4 regions of the Arthrobacter sp. B3I4 genome follow, and region 1 is predicted to be linked to each of the others. Evidence: riboswitches for the same ligand, from Rfam matches in the RefSeq annotation. Region 1 holds a riboswitch; each other region holds the start of a gene.
The links. A riboswitch is a leader RNA that binds a small molecule or an ion and turns the genes downstream of it on or off. The one in region 1 is predicted to bind S-adenosylmethionine.
Positions count from the first base shown of each region.

Region 2: it holds a riboswitch for S-adenosylmethionine, as region 1 does, so the genes downstream of both, QFZ61_RS08985 (aminotransferase class V-fold PLP-dependent enzyme) here and QFZ61_RS16470 (AmiS/UreI family transporter) in region 1, are expected to answer to the same signal.
Region 3: it holds a riboswitch for S-adenosylmethionine, as region 1 does, so the genes downstream of both, QFZ61_RS01900 (ABC transporter ATP-binding protein) here and QFZ61_RS16470 (AmiS/UreI family transporter) in region 1, are expected to answer to the same signal.
Region 4: it holds a riboswitch for S-adenosylmethionine, as region 1 does, so the genes downstream of both, QFZ61_RS15340 (homoserine O-acetyltransferase) here and QFZ61_RS16470 (AmiS/UreI family transporter) in region 1, are expected to answer to the same signal.

Region 1 is NZ_JAUSYK010000001.1:3,511,884-3,516,506, forward strand. Features, by position in the region: gene QFZ61_RS16455 (glycosyltransferase) at 1-92, shown strand, start outside; gene QFZ61_RS16460 (SDR family oxidoreductase) at 323-1,216, shown strand; gene QFZ61_RS16465 (hypothetical protein) at 1,408-1,977, shown strand; SAM riboswitch class IV at 2,110-2,222, shown strand; gene QFZ61_RS16470 (AmiS/UreI family transporter) at 2,261-2,902, shown strand; gene QFZ61_RS16475 (acyl-CoA dehydrogenase family protein) at 2,959-4,206, shown strand; gene QFZ61_RS16480 (cold-shock protein) at 4,322-4,525, opposite strand.
Region 2 is NZ_JAUSYK010000001.1:1,906,637-1,911,259, reverse strand. Features, by position in the region: gene QFZ61_RS08995 (ribosome small subunit-dependent GTPase A) at 1-154, shown strand, start outside; gene hisN (histidinol-phosphatase) at 223-1,035, shown strand; SAM riboswitch class IV at 1,122-1,234, shown strand; gene QFZ61_RS08985 (aminotransferase class V-fold PLP-dependent enzyme) at 1,268-2,659, shown strand; gene QFZ61_RS08980 (class I SAM-dependent methyltransferase) at 2,726-3,484, shown strand; gene QFZ61_RS08975 (Nramp family divalent metal transporter) at 3,620-4,623, shown strand, end outside.
Region 3 is NZ_JAUSYK010000001.1:404,210-408,832, forward strand. Features, by position in the region: gene QFZ61_RS01880 (LLM class flavin-dependent oxidoreductase) at 1-227, opposite strand, end outside; gene QFZ61_RS01885 (methionine ABC transporter permease) at 276-941, opposite strand; gene QFZ61_RS01890 (methionine ABC transporter ATP-binding protein) at 934-1,755, opposite strand; SAM riboswitch class I at 1,896-1,986, opposite strand; gene QFZ61_RS01895 (CoA-binding protein) at 2,118-2,543, opposite strand; SAM riboswitch class I at 2,701-2,791, shown strand; gene QFZ61_RS01900 (ABC transporter ATP-binding protein) at 2,798-3,688, shown strand; gene QFZ61_RS01905 (aliphatic sulfonate ABC transporter substrate-binding protein) at 3,800-4,623, shown strand, end outside.
Region 4 is NZ_JAUSYK010000001.1:3,232,567-3,237,189, forward strand. Features, by position in the region: gene QFZ61_RS15330 (GNAT family N-acetyltransferase) at 1-377, shown strand, start outside; gene QFZ61_RS15335 (MFS transporter) at 486-1,865, opposite strand; gene QFZ61_RS15340 (homoserine O-acetyltransferase) at 2,035-3,186, opposite strand; SAM riboswitch class IV at 3,198-3,313, opposite strand; gene QFZ61_RS15345 (bifunctional o-acetylhomoserine/o-acetylserine sulfhydrylase) at 3,373-4,623, opposite strand, start outside.

The DNA of each region.
Region 1 (4,623 bases):
CAGCGGCGGAGATCGGCACCCGCCTGCGCAACAGCGCCGGCGCCCGGAGCGGCGCGCAGGTTCTGGCCGACGTTGCCGGCAGGTCCCGCTAAACAGCAGGTTCCGCTAACAGCAGGTCCGGCTGAACAACATGTCCCGCTTTAGCAGCAAGGCCTGTTGCCCCTTCCCCGTTGCGCCCCCTCCCCCGCCGGGACTAGGGTGAATACTAAGCATGCTTAGCGTGTTGGACGATCCACCCGCCGCCGGCCCCCGATTGTTTTGAACAGGCCATCCCTGTGCAGGAGGAAAGCCCGGGCCGAACGCAACCATCCGGAGGAGAACCATGACTGACCAGTACACGTTCAGGAACCCCGTCACCGCCTACGAGCAGATCGAACCGCCCGAGCAGAGCCAGCCGGAACCCGGCCTGGACGCCAAGATGACACCCAAAGCGGACCTCGGCGAGGACAGCTACCGCGGCACCGGCCGGCTCGAGGGCCGCAAGGCGCTTATCACCGGCGCGGACTCCGGGATCGGCGCCGCAACGGCGATCGCGTTCGCCCGGGAGGGTGCCGACGTCGTGATGTCCTACCTGCCGGAGGAGGAAGAGGATGCCACCCGGATCGCCAACCTGATCGAGAAGGCGGGCCGCAAAGCCGTCAAGGTCCCCGGCGATCTCAAGGATTCGGCCATGTGCCGTGAGCTCGTGGAGACCGCGGTGCGCGAACTCGGCGGCCTCGACATCTTGGTCAACAATGCCGGCAAACAGGTCGCGCAGAAGGCCCTCGCCGACATTGAGGACGTCCAGTTCGACCACACGTACAAGACCAACGTCTACGCGATGTTTTGGCTGACCAAGGAAGCCCTGCCGCACCTGCCGGCCGGGTCCGCGATCATCAACACCACCTCCATCCAGGCGTACAGCCCGTCGGAGACGCTGGTGGATTACGCCTCCACCAAGGGCGCGATCAACAACTTCACCAAGGGTCTGGCCCAGCAGTTGGCCCCCAAGGGCATCCGCGTCAACGCAGTGGCCCCCGGCCCGATCTGGACCCCGCTGCAGCCCAGCGGCGGCCAGCCCACCGAGGACCTGCCGGAGTTCGGCAAGGAAACCCCGCTGGGCCGCGCCGGGCAGCCGGCCGAACTCGCCCCGGCGTACGTGTTCCTCGCGTCGTCCGAGTCCAGCTACGTAATTGGCGAGACGCTGAACGTCAACGGCGGCATGCCGACGCCGTAACGCGCCAGCGTTCGTGCACCCAGTGGCCCCTTCCGATTATCCGGGAGGGGCCATCGACATCTTCGGGCAAGCTGGTGAGGACGACGACGGCGCTGCCGCGACATCCCTGCTGCGATAGGCTCGCTCCGGACCTGAACGGGCATCGACTTCAAGTGTAAGAGGCGGGAATTTCCTTGGACCTACTCAGCGGCATGAGCCGCGACCAACTGCGCCTCTTTGCCTGGGTGGCAGCCGCCGTCTTCGCGGTTGCAGCCGGCCTCTGGCGTCCGCGGCGGCTTCACTGGACTGCGCTGGGTTCCGTCCTGCTCTTCGCCGCGATCAACACCGCTGCCGGCATTTACGTCCTGAACCATTTCACTGACCCGCGCTGGTCTGTGGGGGCTCAACCGCCGCTGAGCACACCGTCGCTTGCCGGGACGCCAATCGTCGGGAAGTACCTGGGTCCCCTGGATTCGGCTCTGAGCGGGGTGGTCGGCGGAGTGAACGACTTCTTCGCGTTCCAGCACGCGCTTCCCATAGCCCTGGACTTCCTTACCGTGTCCGGGTGGGCCCTGCTGGTGTCATTCCCGCTGGCCGTGCTCGCCGCCGGCATCAATTTCGCCATGGCCAGGCGCCGGGCGGCCGCGTTCGACAAATACCGGGCCACGGTTGACCAGTTGCAGGTGGAGCTTGAGCAGATCAAGCGGCAACTCTCAACGCGGAATTCCGTCGCCCCGGCGCTCCCGGTGGAACACGGGTCCACCGAGGTGCGGCGGGGCTGACGCCCGGACTCCCACGCCGAAGACTACAGCTGGACTCTGGGCGTGCTTCCGGCGGCCGATTGACGGCCCGGCTTCATACGGCGTCAATTTCCTTGTCGTCCGACGCTCGGCGCCCCTAGTGTCCTAGGTACAGATCAAGAGTTCCAACATTGAGCCCTGGCTTGTTGGACGGCAACCCTCTTCGTGGCGGGGTGCCCCAGGTGAAGATCCGGCCGCACGCACAAGCGCTGCGGCAAGTATCGAGCCCCGCCTAAGCGGGGCGTCCTCGTGGACGGAATTTTCCATGTCATATATCTGCCTGATCCTTTCCGGAGCCGCTCTCCTGATCAACGGCCTGGGCCTTCTGGGCCGTATCCCGGCCCGGGACAGCGGCGTCTTCAACATCGTCATCGGCCTGTTGCAGCTGCTGCTGGCCGTGTTCCTCGCTGCTGCCGCCGGCGGCGACGGCGGCCTCCTGCTGGGAGCTGCTGGCATCGTGCTTTTCGGCATCACCTACCTCTACGTCGGGCTGAACGCCGTGCTCAGCCTGGAGTCGGCCGGGGTGGGCTGGTTCTGCGCCCTGGTTGCCGTGCTGGCCGTCTTTTACTCCGCTGCCAACTTCGGCACAGATCCCTTCTTGTCGGTGCTCTGGCTGAGCTGGGCGGTCCTGTGGTTCCTGTTCTTCCTGATCCTGGCCGGCGGAAGGTCCTCGCTCTCGGCGTTCACCGGCTGGGCGGTCCTGCTTACCGGCCAACTCACGACGACGGTACCGGCCCTGCTGGGGCTTTCCGGCGCGTGGCCGGCCGGGTGGCTCCCGGCGGTGGCCGCCGCCGTCGTCATCGCCGCCGCGTTCACTGCGGCCCTGGTCCTCAGCCGGTCCGCCGGTTCGCGGACCGCCGCGGACGCCGAGACCGCCCCAGCCGCCATCGAACCCGTTCCAGCGTAGCCACGGCTCCACCCAACACCCTCCAACACCCTCCAGCACCAACGAAAGGCAACTCCATGTCATCAGTGACCACCGCCGTCCCCGAAGCCGACTACCAGACCCTCGCCAACCTGTTCCGTCCCATCTTCGCCCGCATCGCCGAAGGGGCCAGCGCCCGCGAGCAGGACCACCAGCTGCCGTTTGCCGAAATCAAGGAACTCACCGCGGCAGGCTTCGGCGCCCTCCGCGTTCCCGTGGCCGACGGCGGGTTCGGAGCGTCCCTGCCGCAGCTCTTCCGCCTGCTCACCGAACTCGCGGCCGCCGATTCCAACATCCCGCAGGCCCTGCGGGGGCACTTCGCCTTCGTCGAGGACCGGCTGGTCTCCACCGGAGCCCAGCGTGCCGTGTGGCTGGAACGCTTCGTCAAAGGCGAGATCGCGGGCAACTCGTGGACCGAGGTGGGCACCGTCAAGATCGGCGACGTGATCACCAAGGTCAGCCCCGATCCCGGCAGCAGCACCGGCGGATTCCGGATCAGCGGCACGAAGTACTACTCCACGGGCAGCATCTTCGCGGACTGGATCGACACGTTCGCCCAGCGCACCGACAACAATGTCAAGGTGATCGCCGTCGTCAATGCCCACCAGCCGGGCGTCACACACTCGGACGACTGGGACGGCTTCGGGCAGCGCACAACCGGATCGGGCACCAGCACGTTCACGGACGCCGCTGTTGAGGCCGGGAACGTCATCGATTTCGACACCCGCTTCAAGTACCAGACGGCGTTCTACCAGGCCGTGCTCTTGGCCGTGCTGGCCGGAAGCATCAAGGCCGCCGAGCGGGAGATCGCCGTCGAGGTCCGCAACCGGACCCGGATTTTCTCCCATGGCAACGCCGACTCTTTCGCTGCCGACTCGCAGATCCTGCAGGTGGTGGGCCAGGTCTCGGCCAAGGCCTACGCGGCTGAAGCCACCTTGGAGCGAGCCGCCCGGGCGCTGCAGGGAGCGTACGACGGCGCGTTCCTGGGCGACCTGGAAGAGGAAGAGCGCCTCAACGACCTGGCCGAACTGGAAACCGCCCAGGCTCAGATCATTCTGACGGAACTCGCCACCCGGGCCACCTCGGACATCTTCGACGCCCTCGCCGCTTCCGGCACCAGCACCAAGAAGAACTTGGACCGGCACTGGCGCAACGCCCGCACAGCCGCGAGCCACAACCCTTGGGTCTTCAAGGCCCGGATCGTGGGCGACTACGCCGTGAACGGCACCACTCCGCCGCGCGTCTGGTCCATTGGTGCCGGTCCCAAGGCCGCCAGCGCAAAGTAGCCGGGCTGAGCGCGTTGCGCCGCTGACCCAGAAAGCACACCCGGGTTAAACAAAAGCAGGGCCCGTCCGAAGACGGGCCCTGCTCTAAACCTAACGGTCCAGAAGCTCTAAAGAATTAGAGGGACTGGATGTTGACGGCCTGGGGACCCTTGGGGCCCTGCTCGGTTTCGAAGGAGACCTTCTGGTTCTCTTCGAGGGAGCGGAAGCCGGAGGAAGCGATCGCGGAGTAGTGAGCGAAAACGTCCTGCGAGGAGTCATCGGGGGAAATGAAGCCGAAGCCCTTTTCAGCGTTAAACCATTTGACGGTACCAGTAGCCATTATTTTTGTCCTTCGTGAAGGTGGAGGAAAAGTCCCGACTTTCGGGTCCTCCAGTGTGGGGTGCTCAAAACCGCTGCTTCAGAAGAACGCGGACTTTC
Region 2 (4,623 bases), 1.6 Mb from region 1:
CGCATCCGCCGTCAACTGCGGAGTCGACGCGTGGGTCTCGGCCGGCCACGCAGGCCCCTCCGGCCCCGCCCGGCTCGCGTCGCTGCGGCGTCTGCTCGGAACCGATCCGCGGATGGAAGCGCCGGAAACGAAGGAACTCGGCAGCGTCTCCTGAGAGCCTCTCCCCGCCCGCAGCGACGTGGCCTCCCCGTCCGCAAGGCGTTTTGACGGTAGTTTGGACCCATGAGTCAACCCGCTTCAAGCTACAACGATGACCTGCGCCTTGCCCACGTATTGGCGGACTCGGTCGATTCCCAGACCATGAACCGCTTCAAGGCGCTCGACCTTCGGATCGAAACGAAGCCTGACCTGACCCCTGTCACCGACGCAGACAAGGCCGCCGAAGAAGCCATCCGCGGCCAACTGTCCCGATCCCGTCCCCGCGACGCTGTCCTGGGCGAGGAGTTCGGCAGTTCCGGCCACGGCTCGCGCCGCTGGATCATCGACCCCATCGACGGGACCAAGAACTTCGTCCGTGGCGTCCCGGTCTGGGCCACGTTGATCGCGCTTGTCGACGAAGGCGAGCCCGTCGTCGGCGTCGTCAGCGCCCCGGCCCTGGGCAAACGCTGGTGGGCGGCCAAAGGCGCCGGCGCCTACATGGGCCGCTCCCTGGCCGCCGCGACACGGCTGAAGGTTTCCAACGTGTCCGAACTGTCGGACGCCTCGCTGTCCTATTCAAGCCTGGGCGGCTGGAAGCAGCGCGGCAACCTCGACGAGTTCCTCGGGCTCACCGAAGAAGTCTGGCGTACCCGCGCCTACGGTGACTTCTGGTCCTACTGCCTGGTGGCCGAAGGCGCCGTCGACATTGCCTGCGAGCCGGAACTGAACCTGTACGACATGGCTGCCCTGGTCCCGATCGTCACCGAGGCCGGCGGCCGTTTCACCTCGCTCGAGGGCGAGGACGGGCCTTTCGGCGGCAACGCGCTGGCCACCAACTCCATCCTGCACTCCGAAGTCCTCAAGCGGCTCAACCCGGGCCTCGACGACCTCCTCTAGGCGCTCTCACGCCGGGCGGCGTAACACAACGCTTGATATTGCGGTTCGCCTTTCGGTGCGTCCGGAGGTGTCCTAGGCTCGAAACAGGTCACGAGTGCCAGCGCTAAACCCCGGTTTGCTGGCCGGCAACCCTCCATTCGCGGCGGGGTGCCCCGGGTGACGACCTGGCCGGTCCGGAGCGGACCGGCAAGCGCGGATCCCTTGGAACGGGGTCCTTTTCGAGCGAGGTCCCATGACGACTACCACTTTTCCTCCCCGTCCCGCCGTTGCCGGCCGCCGGCCGCTGTCCGCGGTGTCCGGCGCGGACATCCTGGCCCCGCTGATCCAGGGCGGCCAGGTCCGTTACGCGCATCTGGATTACGCCGCGTCAGCTCCCGCGCTGTCCGTGGTGTCCGCCTACGTGAATGAGATCCTGCCGTACTACGCCAGCGTGCACCGCGGCGCCGGGTACGCCTCCCAAGTGAGCACCTCGGTGTACGAGAACGCCCGGAGCATCGTCCGCGGGTTCGTCGGCGGACGCCCTGATGACGCAGTGATCTTCACCCGGAATACCACCGACGCACTGAACCTGCTGGCCGGCTGCCTTCCTGCCGGCGGGGGACAGCCCACCGGTGAGGTGCTGTATCTGGACATCGAACACCACGCCAACCTGCTGCCGTGGCAGAACGTGCCGCACCGGGGCGTGGTCGCGGCACCGACGCTGGCCGGAACGCTGGCGCGGCTCCAGGCGGAGCTGGCGTCCGGCGGCGTAAGCCTGCTGGCCGTCACCGGCGCGTCCAACGTCACCGGCGAGGTGCTGCCGGTCCGCGAGCTGGCGGTCCTGGCGCACGCATACGGCGCCCGGATTGCCGTCGACGCCGCCCAACTGGCCCCGCACCGGCGCATCAATATCGCCGCCGACGGGGTGGACTATCTCGCCTTCTCCGGCCACAAGCTCTACGCCCCGTTCGGCGCGGGAGTGCTGGTGGGCCGGCCCGACTGGCTCGACGCCGGCACCCCGCACCTCGCCGGCGGCGGCGCCGTCCGGGACGCCCGGCTTGAGACCGTCAACTGGACCACGGGGCCCGCCCGCCATGAAGGAGGATCGCCGAACGTCCTCGGCGCCGCCGCGCTGGCCCGCGCTACGCAGGTGATCGCAGCCCTCGACGAGCAGCAATGGCACGACCACGAGGATGCCATCCGATCCTTCCTCGTCGAGGGGCTGCAACAGATCGACGGCGTCAAGGTGCACACCATTTTCGAGGACTCCGCCCTCCCGGGCGGCCCCGGGAGCATCGGCGTCGTGAATTTCTCGGTAGCCGGGTATGACGCGGGCCTGGTAGCCGCCTATCTGTCCGCCGAGCACGGCGTCGGCCTGCGCGACGGCCGCTTCTGCGCGCACCCGCTGCTGAAGCGGCTGGGCCTGCCGGCGGGTTCGCTGCGGGCCAGTTTCGGCCTGGGCTCCCGGCTGGGGGACGCCGAGCGGCTGCTCGCCGGGCTCGAGGAGCTGCGGCGGAACGGCCTGGGCTCGGACTATGTCGTGGCTGCCGGCCGCTGGGTGCCTGCCAACGACACCCGCAGCTACCCGCACTGGGCCCCCAACACACCGGGCACCGCCGGGGCTGCACCCTGCATTCTGGACTGACGCCGCTGCCCCGCCGCGTGCGGTAAATTCGAAGGTATCAACCAGAGCTGCCGAAGGAGAGCGCACGTGGCAGGCGGCGGCCCGAAACTACATCATTCCCGCCGGCAGGAGCTCGGCCAGAGCTTCCAGGACGGCGGCGAGCACTACGACCGGGTGCGGCCCGGCTACCCGGACGACGCGGCGGACTGGCTGATCCCGGACGGGGCGCGCGACGCCGCCGATCTCGGGGCCGGCACCGGCAAGTTCACAGCCCTTCTGGTCGGGCGGGGGCTCCGCACCGTGGCCGTTGACCCGTCATCGGACATGCTGGCGCAGCTGCGCCGCTCACTTCCGGGAGTACCCGCCCTCGTCGGGACCGCCGAGCACACGGGCCTGCCGGCGGACGCGTTCGATCTGGTCACCGTCGCGCAGGCCTGGCACTGGTGCGATCCGGTGCTGGCCAGCACCGAGGCCGCGCGGCTTTTGCGCCCGCACGGCGTGCTCGGGCTCGTCTGGAACCAGCTCGACACCGCCGTCCCCTGGGTCCACCGGCTGTCCCGGATCATGCATGCCGGCGATGTCCACAAGCCCTCCTTCAAGCCGGCCCTGGGTGCCGAATTCACCGCGCTGCAAAGTCACCTCACCCGCTGGGAAGACCCCGTCGGGGTGCAGGACATTCTCGAACTGGCCAAGTCTCGCAGCTACTACCTGCGCGCCGGCGAAGCGACCCGTGCCAAGGTGCTCAGCAACCTTCGCTGGTACCTCCACGACCACCTCGGGCACACAGACGGCGAGGTGCTGCCGCTCCCCTATCTGACGCAGAGCTGGCGCGCCACCAGGGCATGACGCCCCGGAGCGGTGGTGGGTGGCCCGCACGCGTTCAGTTCCGCCGGCTGCATTGCGGAAGCCTGCCCGCGCGCCCTAGTATTTCGGTATGCCTAAATTCTTTATGTAGGTAGACGGAATTTCTAGGAGCCCACCGTGCTGGATGTCGCAGGACACGAACCGTCCGCCGCCGGGCAACCCCCCGCCCGAGGGGTGCGCGGACACCGCCGCGCCCTCCTGGGTTTGCTGGGCCCGGCCTTCGTGGCAGCCATCGCCTATGTGGACCCGGGCAACGTGGCCGCCAACCTTACGGCCGGTGCGCAATACGGCTACCTGCTGGTCTGGGTCCTCGTCGCGGCCAATGTCATGGCCGTACTGGTCCAGTACCAGTCAGCGAAGCTTGGCATCGTCACGGGCAGGAGCCTGCCCGAAATCCTTGGCGAACGGCTCCGGCCCGCCTGGCGCCGGGCCTTCTGGGTGCAGGCCGAAATCGTGGCCGCGGCCACCGACCTCGCCGAAGTCGTCGGCGGTGCGGTGGCGCTGTATCTGCTCTTCGGCCTCCCCCTCCCCGTTGGCGCCCTTCTTGTCGGGGCCGTTTCGATGGGCCTGCTCGCCGTGCAGAGCCGCAACCAGCAGCGGCCCTTCGAGTTCGTCATCATTTTCCTGCTCGGCATCATCACCGTTGGCTTCCTGGCCGGGCTTTTCATCAGCCCGCCCGACGCCCGCGGCGTGCTGGCCGGGCTCGTGCCCGGCTTCCAGGGTCCGGACACGGTACTCCTCGCCGCGAGCATGCTCGGTGCCACGGTTATGCCGCACGCCATCTACGTGCACTCGGCGCTCTCCCGGGACCGGCACCGCCCGGACCGCCACCTCCACGTCCCGCACCACGCCGTCGCCCGGCTGGTCAAGGCCACGCGCTGGGACGTCGTGACGGCGCTGGCCGTCGCCGGCGTCGTCAACATCGGGATGCTGCTGCTGGCCGCCTCCACCCTGGGCGGCGTGGAGGGAACGGACAGCATCGAGGGCGCCCACGCCGCGATCACCAACAGCCTTGGTCCGGTGGTAGGGGTGATCTTCGCTGTCGGCCTGCTGGCCTCCGGCCTGGCGTCCACCTCCGTGGGCTGCTATGCCGGCGGCACCATCATGGAGGGCCTGCTTAA
Region 3 (4,623 bases), 3.1 Mb from region 1:
TAATCCCCGTAAAGGCCCACGACGTCGGCGAAGAAGATCGCGTCAAACTTCGCGTCCTCCAGCTCGCGCGCCAAATCGATCCAGAGTGGGAGTTCGTTGAAGCGGTGCTGCTGCGCTTCGGGGCGGCGCCACTGGCCTCCCATGATGTGGCTGGTTGTGTTCATTACGAAGGCGCTGATCAGCAGGCGCGGGCGGGGTCCGTCGAAGCGGGTACTGGTAATTTTCATGGGTTACTTTCGAAAGTCGGGTTGCATGGGCAGCGGGGAAGCAGGCGGTCAGAGCCGCTTGTCCAGGCGCCGGGCAAGGTAGGAGCCGCTGAGCTGGACGACGGTGACCAGCAGGATCATCAGGAGAATGGCCGTGATCATGAGGGGCGTTTCGTAGCGGTAGTAGCCGTACCGGATCGCAAAGTCACCGATTCCGCCGCCGCCCACCAGGCCTGCCATCGCCGAGTAGGAGACGAAGCTGACGGTCATGATGGTGATGGAGCTGACCAGCCCGGGTTTGGCTTCCACAATGAGCACGTCGCGGACGATCTGGGACCGGCTGGCCCCCATGGACCGGGCGGCCTCCACCACTCCGCCGCCAAGCTGGCTGAGGTTCTGTTCCACGAACCGGGCGAAGTAGGGGATGGCGTTGATGGTTAGCGGGACGATGACAGCTGCGGTGCCGATGGTGGTGCCGACGATGAACCGTGTCACCGGAATGATCGCGATGAGCAGGATCAGGAACGGGAACGACCGGACGAGGTTGACCAGGCCGTCCAGGACGCGGTGCAGCTTGGGTTTGTGCTTGAGCCCGTTCGGACCGATGGTGTACAACAAAATGCCCAGCGGTGTCCCCAGGAGCACGGCCAGCGGGATGGCGACGAGCAGCATGGTGAGCGTTTGCCCCATGGCCGTTGCGATTTCCGGCAGGACTTCAAGGATGCGGTCAAACATGAATCAGTCCTTCCGATGGGATCGCGGCAGGCACCTCGGCGGGGACGGCCCGTGCGGAGCGCTCCAGCTGGATTTTGTCGGAGATCAGGTAGCGCCCGATTGAGGTTGCCGGGTGGAAACCCGGCCGTTCCAGTTCGATGAGGTCGAATTGCTCCACGACGCGGCCGTCTTCCATGACCGCCACGTTGTCAGCGATGGCTTTGATGACGTTCATTTCGTGGGTGACCACCACGATCGTGATGCCGAACTTGGCGTTAACGTCCGCCAGGTACTGAAGCACGGACGACGTCGTACGGGGGTCAACTGCCGACGTCGGCTCGTCGCAGAGCAGCACTTTCGGTTCCGTGGCGAGCGCCCGGGCGATGGCCACCCGCTGTTTCTGGCCGCCGGAGAGTTTCGCAGGATAACTTGCCGCCTTGTCGGCCAGGTCCACAATATCCAGGGTCTCGGCGGCCCGGCGGCGGCGTTCCGCCTTCCCGACGCCGGCGAATTTGAGGGACAGTTCGACGTTTTCCTGGGCCGTCAGGTTGTTGAGCAGGTTGAAGTGTTGAAAGATCATTCCGATGCCGTGCCGGCTGTTCCTCAGTTCCCTGTCGGAGAGGGACATCAGGTCCACCCCGTCCACGAGGACGCGTCCCGACGTCGGGCGTTCAAGCAGGTTGATGTTGCGCAGCAGCGTGGACTTGCCGGCGCCGGAGAATCCGATGATGCCCTGGATACTGCCCCGCTTGATCCGCAGGCTGACATCATCGACGGCGGTAAAGGTGGTTCCGGCCGACGTGAAAGAGGTGGTGACATTCTGGACTTGAATCACAGGTCCCCACCTGCTGTCCGGGCTGGTGTTGGGTTGATGCGTGGGTTCATGATTTCCTCCGGGGTTCACCCAAGGAAGGCCCTGTGGTCCGGCACCAGGGCAGCGCCAAGCTCGGGCTGTTGGTGCCTAGAACACGTGGTTCTCCATCGGTCCTGGCGGTAGCACCGTCCTCAAAGGAGGGGGTTGCTGCGGCGTCACAGAGCCAGATCTCTCAGCCGCTCGGGATGGTTACACCACGAATCTCGCACACGCCGCGGCGGCTTGCGAAGCGGTGCGTCACACGCCGTAAAGGGCGCGTCATACGCGCCCTCACACGGCAGCCCGGCGCGTGGGACGCGGGCCCGCCGCCAGCTGGCCGGCTGTCAGAGGCCGAGGCGCGGCGCTTCCTGCGCGGGGCACGCGTTCATAATGACGTCCAGGCCGGCTGCCTTCGCCCGGGCCGCGGCAGCTTCGTCGATGACGCCCAGCTGCAGCCAGACGGCCTTCGCGCCGACGGCGATCGCCTGGTCGATGACGTCCCCCACTTTCCGGGAGTTCACGAAGCAGTCCACGACGTCGAGTGGGTGCTTGGACGCCGGAATGTCCGCGAGGCTGGAGTAGCCGGTCTCGCCATGGACGTCATCCCCCGGAAGGTTGACCGGAATGATCTCCATCCCCAGCCGGTCCCGGACTAACAGCGCAACATCGTAGGCGGCCCGCCATTCATTGGTGCTCAGGCCCACTATGGCCCACCTGCCCTTGGTGCGCAGGAGCCGTTCGAGTACTGCGGGATCGTTGACATGGGTCATGCGCCAAGCCTACTTCCCGCCGCCAGCGGCAGCACGGCACGAATGCAGCCGGACGAGGCTGCCGAAGATTCGACTGACGCGGCAGACCAGCCAAACGCGTGTCCGAATATTACGCGGCTCATTTGGCCTAATTCGTCCTTTCGGTTTTAGTAGGTAGTGACCATCCCGAGCGGCCGAGAGACCTGGATCGATGAAGCCGCAGCAACCCCCTCCCTTGAGGACGGTGCTACTGCCAGGACCGATGGAGTAACTCTATGACTGCTGTCCTGTACCCGACCTCCCCCGCGGCACCCGCAGACGTCCCTGTCGGCTGGCCCAGTTCCCCGGCACTGCCCGTGTCCTTCCGCTCCCTGCGGCGCACCTTTGGGTCCGGACCCGCGGCGCACACCGTCCTGCGGGACATCAGCTTTGACGTCCGCGCCGGTGAAGTCCTCGCCATCCTCGGCCCATCCGGCTGCGGGAAGTCCACCTTGCTGCGGGCCGCTGCGGGCCTGGACGCCCCGAGCTCCGGCAGTGTCGAGATTGGCGGCGTCCCGGTGCAGGGCGTCGATTCCCGCTGCGCCTTCGCGTTCCAGGAGCCACGCCTGCTGCCGTGGCATACTTTGCAGGCAAATATCGCTATCGGCCTGCCCGCCGCCACCAGCGCCCGGGACGGCAAGGCCAAGGTGGCCCGGCTCCTTGAACTCGTGGGACTTCACGACTTCGCCAAGCACCGGCCGCGCGAAGTCTCCGGGGGCATGGCCCAGCGCGCCGCTCTGGCCCGCGCACTGGCCCGCAACCCCGGAGTCCTGCTGCTCGATGAGCCGTTCGGCGCCCTCGACGCCCTGACCAGGATCAAGATGCAGGACCTGCTGCTGGAGGTCCACCGGGCCGAGCCGACCACAGTTTTGCTCGTAACCCACGACGTCGACGAGGCACTGCAACTCGCCGACCGCATCATCGTCCTGGGCAGCGATCCCCAGTCCCCCGCCGGAGCCGGCGAATCAGAGGTGCCGTCAACGGACCCGGCAGTTGCTCCGGCGCCCGGCGCTGCAATTGTCCGCACCGTCGTCGTCCCCGGCGAACGCCCCCGCGACCGGGCCTCGGCCGAGCTGGCCCGAATGCGCGCCTCGCTCCTGGCCAGTCTCGGCGTCGACGGTCACTGACCGCCTGCACTGTCCGGGCCCGCCGCCCTTCCGGACCTTCCGGCCGCCCATTCCGGCCCGGCTCCCCTGCTCTTTCCCCGCACCGCTCGCACCCGTTCTCGAAGGAACCCCATGCCTTTCGCACGCAAAACCACCCGCCGTTCACTCCTCACCGCCGCTGCCGTCTCCGCCGCCCTGGCGCTCACCGGCTGCGTCGCCGGTGAAGGCTCAGGCGGCCAGCAGGCGGCCAATGCCGCCGCTGCCGGCAGCGGCACCCTGAACATCGACTTCGCCACCTACAACCCGCTAAGCCTGGTGATCAAGAAGAAGGGCTGGCTCGAAGCCGCCCTCAAGGACCAGGGCGTAAGCGTCAAATGGGTCCAGTCGGCCGGGTCCAACAAGGCCAACGAAGCCCTGCGCTCCGGCGCGGTCGACGTCGGCTCCACCGCCGGCTCGGCCGCCCTCCTGGCCAAGGCCAACGGCTCACCGATCAAGACCATCGACATCTACTCCCAGCCGGAGTGGGCCGCCCTGGTCACCAAGGCCGGCAGCGGCATCAGCACCGTGGCCGATCTCAAGGGGAAGTCCGTGGCGGCCACCAAGGGCACCGACCCGTACTTCTTCCTGCTGCAGTCCCTGTCTGAGGCCGGCCTGTCCGCCAAGGACGTCACCGTGCAGAACCTCCAGCACGCCGACGGCCGCGCAGCACTCGAGAACGGCTCCGTGGATGCCTGGTCCGGCCTCGATCCGATCATGGCCGGGGCGGAGCAAAAGGGCGCCAAGCTGTTCTACCGGAATCTTTCTTTCAACACCTACGGCTTCCTCAACGCCACGGAAGCCTTCCTCAAGGACAAGCCGAAGCAGGCCCAGGCCGTCGTCAACGCGTACGAGAAGGCCCGCGCCTGGGCCGTCGCCAACCCGGACGAGACCGCCCAGATCCTCGCGGATGCGGCCAG
Region 4 (4,623 bases), 280 kb from region 1:
ACAGGGCCGACGACGCCGACGCCGCTGCGTACCGGTCCGCGCTGGCTGAAATCCTTGCTGATCCCGCCAACGACCTGCTCGTGGTCGTGAACGAGGCAGACGAGCCCCTCGCCACCATGCAGCTCACCCGCATCCCTGGTATGGCCCGGCGCGGTTCCACTCGGCTGCTGGTCGAAGCCGTGCGGGTCCGCAGCGACCACAGGGCAAGTGGCATCGGATCAGCGATGATGCGGTGGGTTACCGGAAGTGCAGCCCCGGCCGTTGAGGCGTCGCTGGTCCAGCTCACATCGGACGAGGCACGTCAGGACGCCCACCGCTTCTATGAGCGGCTGGGATTCGTTGGATCGCACCGGGGCTTTAAATACAGGCTGGGATGAAGCCGACAACCATCGGCTGCAGTACCGCAGAACATTAACGCCAACTGCCCGTGTCCGCAGAATGCGGACACGGGCAGCAATGATGCCGGCGGGAGCTAAGCCTGCCGGTTATTTCTTGCCGGCAGCGATCAGGTCGGCGGTACCCTGCGCGTCGGCGGCGTCGACGTCGTGCAGTGAAATGCCCCGGGTTTCCTTGAGGAAGAACACCGCCACCATCGTCACCAGGCAGGCACCGAGCAGGTAGATGGCCACCGGAACGGAGGACTTGTACTGGCCCAGCAGCGAACTGGCGATGATCGGAGCAAGTGATCCGGCGACGATCGAGGTGACCTGGTAGCCCAGGGACACGCCGGAGTAGCGCATCCGGGTCGGGAACATCTCCGCCATGATCGCCGGCTGCCCGGCGTACATCAGGGCGTGGAACAGCAGGCCAATGGTGATCGCGAGGAGGATGATGAGGTCGTTCTTGGTGTCCATCATCGGGAAGGCGAAGAAGCCCCAGGTGGCGCCAAGGACGGCTCCGGCCATGTACACCGGCTTGCGCCCAAGGCGGTCCGAGAGCCGGCCCACCATGGGTACGACGGCGAAGTGGATGAAGTGCGCCACCAGCAACAGGAGCAGGATGCGCGAGGTGTCCGCCTGGACGATCACCTTGAGGTACGTGATCGAGAAGGTGACCACGAGGTAGTACAGGACGTTTTCGGCGAAGCGCAGGCCCATGGCGGTGAACACGCCACGGGGGTAGCGACGGAAGACCTCGGCCACACCGTAGCCCTTGTTCTCGACGACAACTTCCTTCTGGGCCTCGAGGAAGATCGGGGCGTCCTGGACCTTGGTGCGGATGTAGTAACCAATGACCACGATCACGGCGGAGAGCCAGAACGCGATGCGCCAGCCCCAGCCCAGGAAGTCGGCGGAGGACAGCACCGAGGACAGGATGAACAGCACGGCGGTGGCGAGCAGGTTGCCCATCGGGACCGCCGACTGCGGCCAGCTGGCCCAGAAGCCGCGGGACTTGCTGGGGCTGTGCTCGGCAACGAGCAGGACGGCGCCGCCCCACTCACCGCCGACTGCGAAGCCCTGGGCGAAACGCAGGAAGACGAGCAGCGCCGGCGCCCAGTAGCCGATCTGCTGGAAGCTGGGCAGGCAGCCCATCAGGAACGTGGAGACACCGACGAGGATGATGCTGAGCTGCAGCAGCTGCTTGCGGCCGAACTTGTCACCAAAGTGTCCGAAGACGATGCCACCGATGGGACGGGCGACGAAGCCGACGGCGTAGGTCAGGAAGGCTGCGATGATGCCGTCCAGCTCGGTGCCGGAGTTGGGGAAGAACATCTTGCCAAAGACCAGGGTGGCGGCGGACGCGTAGAGGAAGAATTCGTACCACTCGACGACGGTGCCGGCCATGGAGGCCGCGACTACTTTCTTAAGGCCGGACGACTTGACGTCCGGCTCTTCCCGCCTGGCGGCGGCGTTTTCCGTGCTCATAAAGACTCCTTCGGTGTCGCCTTCGACACCCCGTGGACCATTGGGTAGACAACGCGTGTGAGTTGTAACACACGGCGTCATTCTCCACGAGTATGGACTGTTCTTCGGGCAGGCTCAACGACAAATAGTGCAGAGGGGGTCTGCAAAAACGCACACGATGCTCCGCGCCTCAGCGAAAGAAGCTGCCCCGAAGTTGGTCGCTGAGCTGGCCGATCTCGGTCAGGAAGCCGTCGTGGCCGATCGGTGCCTCAATGACGTGGACGGGGACCTCGCCGGGAAGGGCCTCGGCGAGCGCGCGGGACTGTGCAGGGAAGTACAGCCGGTCCGAGTTCACCGCGGCGACGAAGAACTCCGCGGCGGTGGCAGCGAGCGCCTGCGGCAGGGTGCCGCGGCCGCGCGCGACGTCGTGGCTCATGAGCGCTTCGGTAATGGCGATGTAGCTGTTGGCGTCGAAGCGGCGGACCAGCTTGTTGCCCTGGTGGTCCAGGTAGCTCTCCACCTGGTAGCGGCCGCGGCCTGCCAGGGAGCCTGCCGCCAGCGGGGCCTCGGCCTCCTGTGCACTGCGGCCGAAGCGTTCGTCCAGCTCAGCGGCGGAACGGTAGGTGATGTGGGCGATCCGGCGGGCCAGGGCCAGTCCGGCGTGCGGCTCGGGGCCGCCGTAGTAGTCACCGCCGTTGAAGTGGGGGTCCTGGCGGATGGCCAGGGTCTGGGCCTGGGCAAAGGCAATCTGTTCGGCGGTGCTGCTGGCGCCCACCGAGATGACCGCGCAGCGCTGCACCCGCTCCGGGTAGCTGACGGCCCACTCCAAGGCCCGGGCCCCGCCGAGAGACCCACCCAGTACCGCGTACCAGCGGTCAATGCCCAGGGCGTCGGCAAGCCGGGCTTCGGCTGCAGTGCTGTCGCGGAGCGTCACCAGCGGGAAGCGCGATCCCCACGGCCGGCCGTCGGGGGCAGGTGTGGAGGGCCCGGTGGAGCCGTAGCAGCCGCCCAGGATGTTGACAGACACGACAAAGTACTTGTCCGTGTCGACCGGGGCGCCGGGTCCTGCCAATTGTTCCCACCAGCCCGGTTCCTGGCCCGCGCCTCTGGTGACGTGGGTGTCCCCGGTCAGGGCGTGTTCGATCAGCACGGCGTTGGAGGCGTCCGCGTTGAGGCTCCCCCAGGTTTCGTAGGCGAGCGTGACTTCCGGCAGCGTGGCCCCGGATTCGAGCGCCAGGGAACCGACCTGCAGGTACTGCACGGTCCCATCGGGAACAGCGCCGTCAGGGACGGGGGAAAGCTTGGTTCCGGGAACACCGGTGCGGGTGACGGCAATCGTCATGTGAGGACCTAACTTCGCGCTTGCCCGCCGTCAGCTGACCGGCAGGCCAGGTCTTCACCCGGGGCACCCCGCCGCAAAAGGAGGGTTGCCGGCCAGCAAGCCGGGGCTGTCACTGGCACTCATGACCTGGGTCGATTCTACGAAACACGGCGGCGCAAGCGCGAAGATTGTGACGGTTGTGTGACCTCAGACGTCCTTGGCGGCCCGGAAGCCGGCGTCGAGGTCCGCGATGATGTCGTCGATGTGCTCAAGACCCACCGACAGCCGCACCAGGCCGGGGTGGACGCCGGCCACCGCCTGCTGTTCGGGTGAGAGCTGGCTGTGGGTGGTCGACGCCGGGTGGATGACCAGGGAACGCACGTCGCCGATGTTCGCCACGTGGGAATGCAGTTCGAGCGCGTCAACGAAGCGCTTTCCGGCTTCCGCTCCCCCGGCCACGATGAACGACACGACGGCGCCGGTGCCCTTGGGTCCGTACTTGCGGCCCCGCTCGTACCACGGGCTGGAGGGCAGACCGGCGTAGGCAACCGATTCGACGTCGTTCCTTGCCTCCAACCACGTGGCTACCGCCACGGCGTTGGCGACGTGCCGTTCCATCCGCAGGCTGAGGGTCTCAATGCCCTGCGCGATGAGGAAGGCATTGAACGGTGAGACGGCGGAACCGAGGTCGCGCAGCAGCTGGACCCGTGCCTTCAGAATGAAGGACAGGTTGGCGCCCAGCGCGCCGTCCGCTCCCAGGTCCCGGGCGTAGACCAGGCCATTGTAGGTGGGGTCCGGGGTGTTGAAGCCCGGGAAGCGTTCCGGGTCCTTGCCGAAGTCGAAGTTGCCGGAGTCCACGATCACGCCGGCGATCGCGGTGCCGTGGCCGCCCAGGTATTTGGTGGCGGAGTGGACCACGACGTCCGCGCCCCACTCGAGCGGCCGGATCAGGTAGGGGGTGGAGAGGGTGTTGTCCACGACCAGCGGCACCCCGGCCCGGTGCGCGACGTCGGCGATGCCTTCGATGTCCAGCACGTCCTGGCGCGGGTTGGAGACGACCTCGCCGAAGAACAGCTTTGTGTTCGGGCGCACCGCGTCGCGCCATTGCTCGAGGTTGTCCGGGTCCGCCACGAAGGTCACGGCAATGCCGAGCTTCTTCAGCGTGTGGCCCAGCAGGTTGTAGGTGCCGCCGTAGAGGCTGGGGCTGGCGACGACGTGGTCGCCGGCTTCGGCGACGTTGAGGACGGCGAAAGTTGCCGCGGCCTGGCCGGAGCTGAGCAGGAGCGCACCGACCCCGCCTTCGAGGCTTGCGATCCGCTGTTCCACCGCGTCCTGGGTGGGGTTGCCGATCCGGGTGTAAATAGGTGCCAGCTCGGCGAGGGCGAAGCGGTTGGCGGCGCTTTCGGCGCTGGGGAAGACGAACGACGTCGTCTGGTAGATCGGCAGCGACCGGGCGCC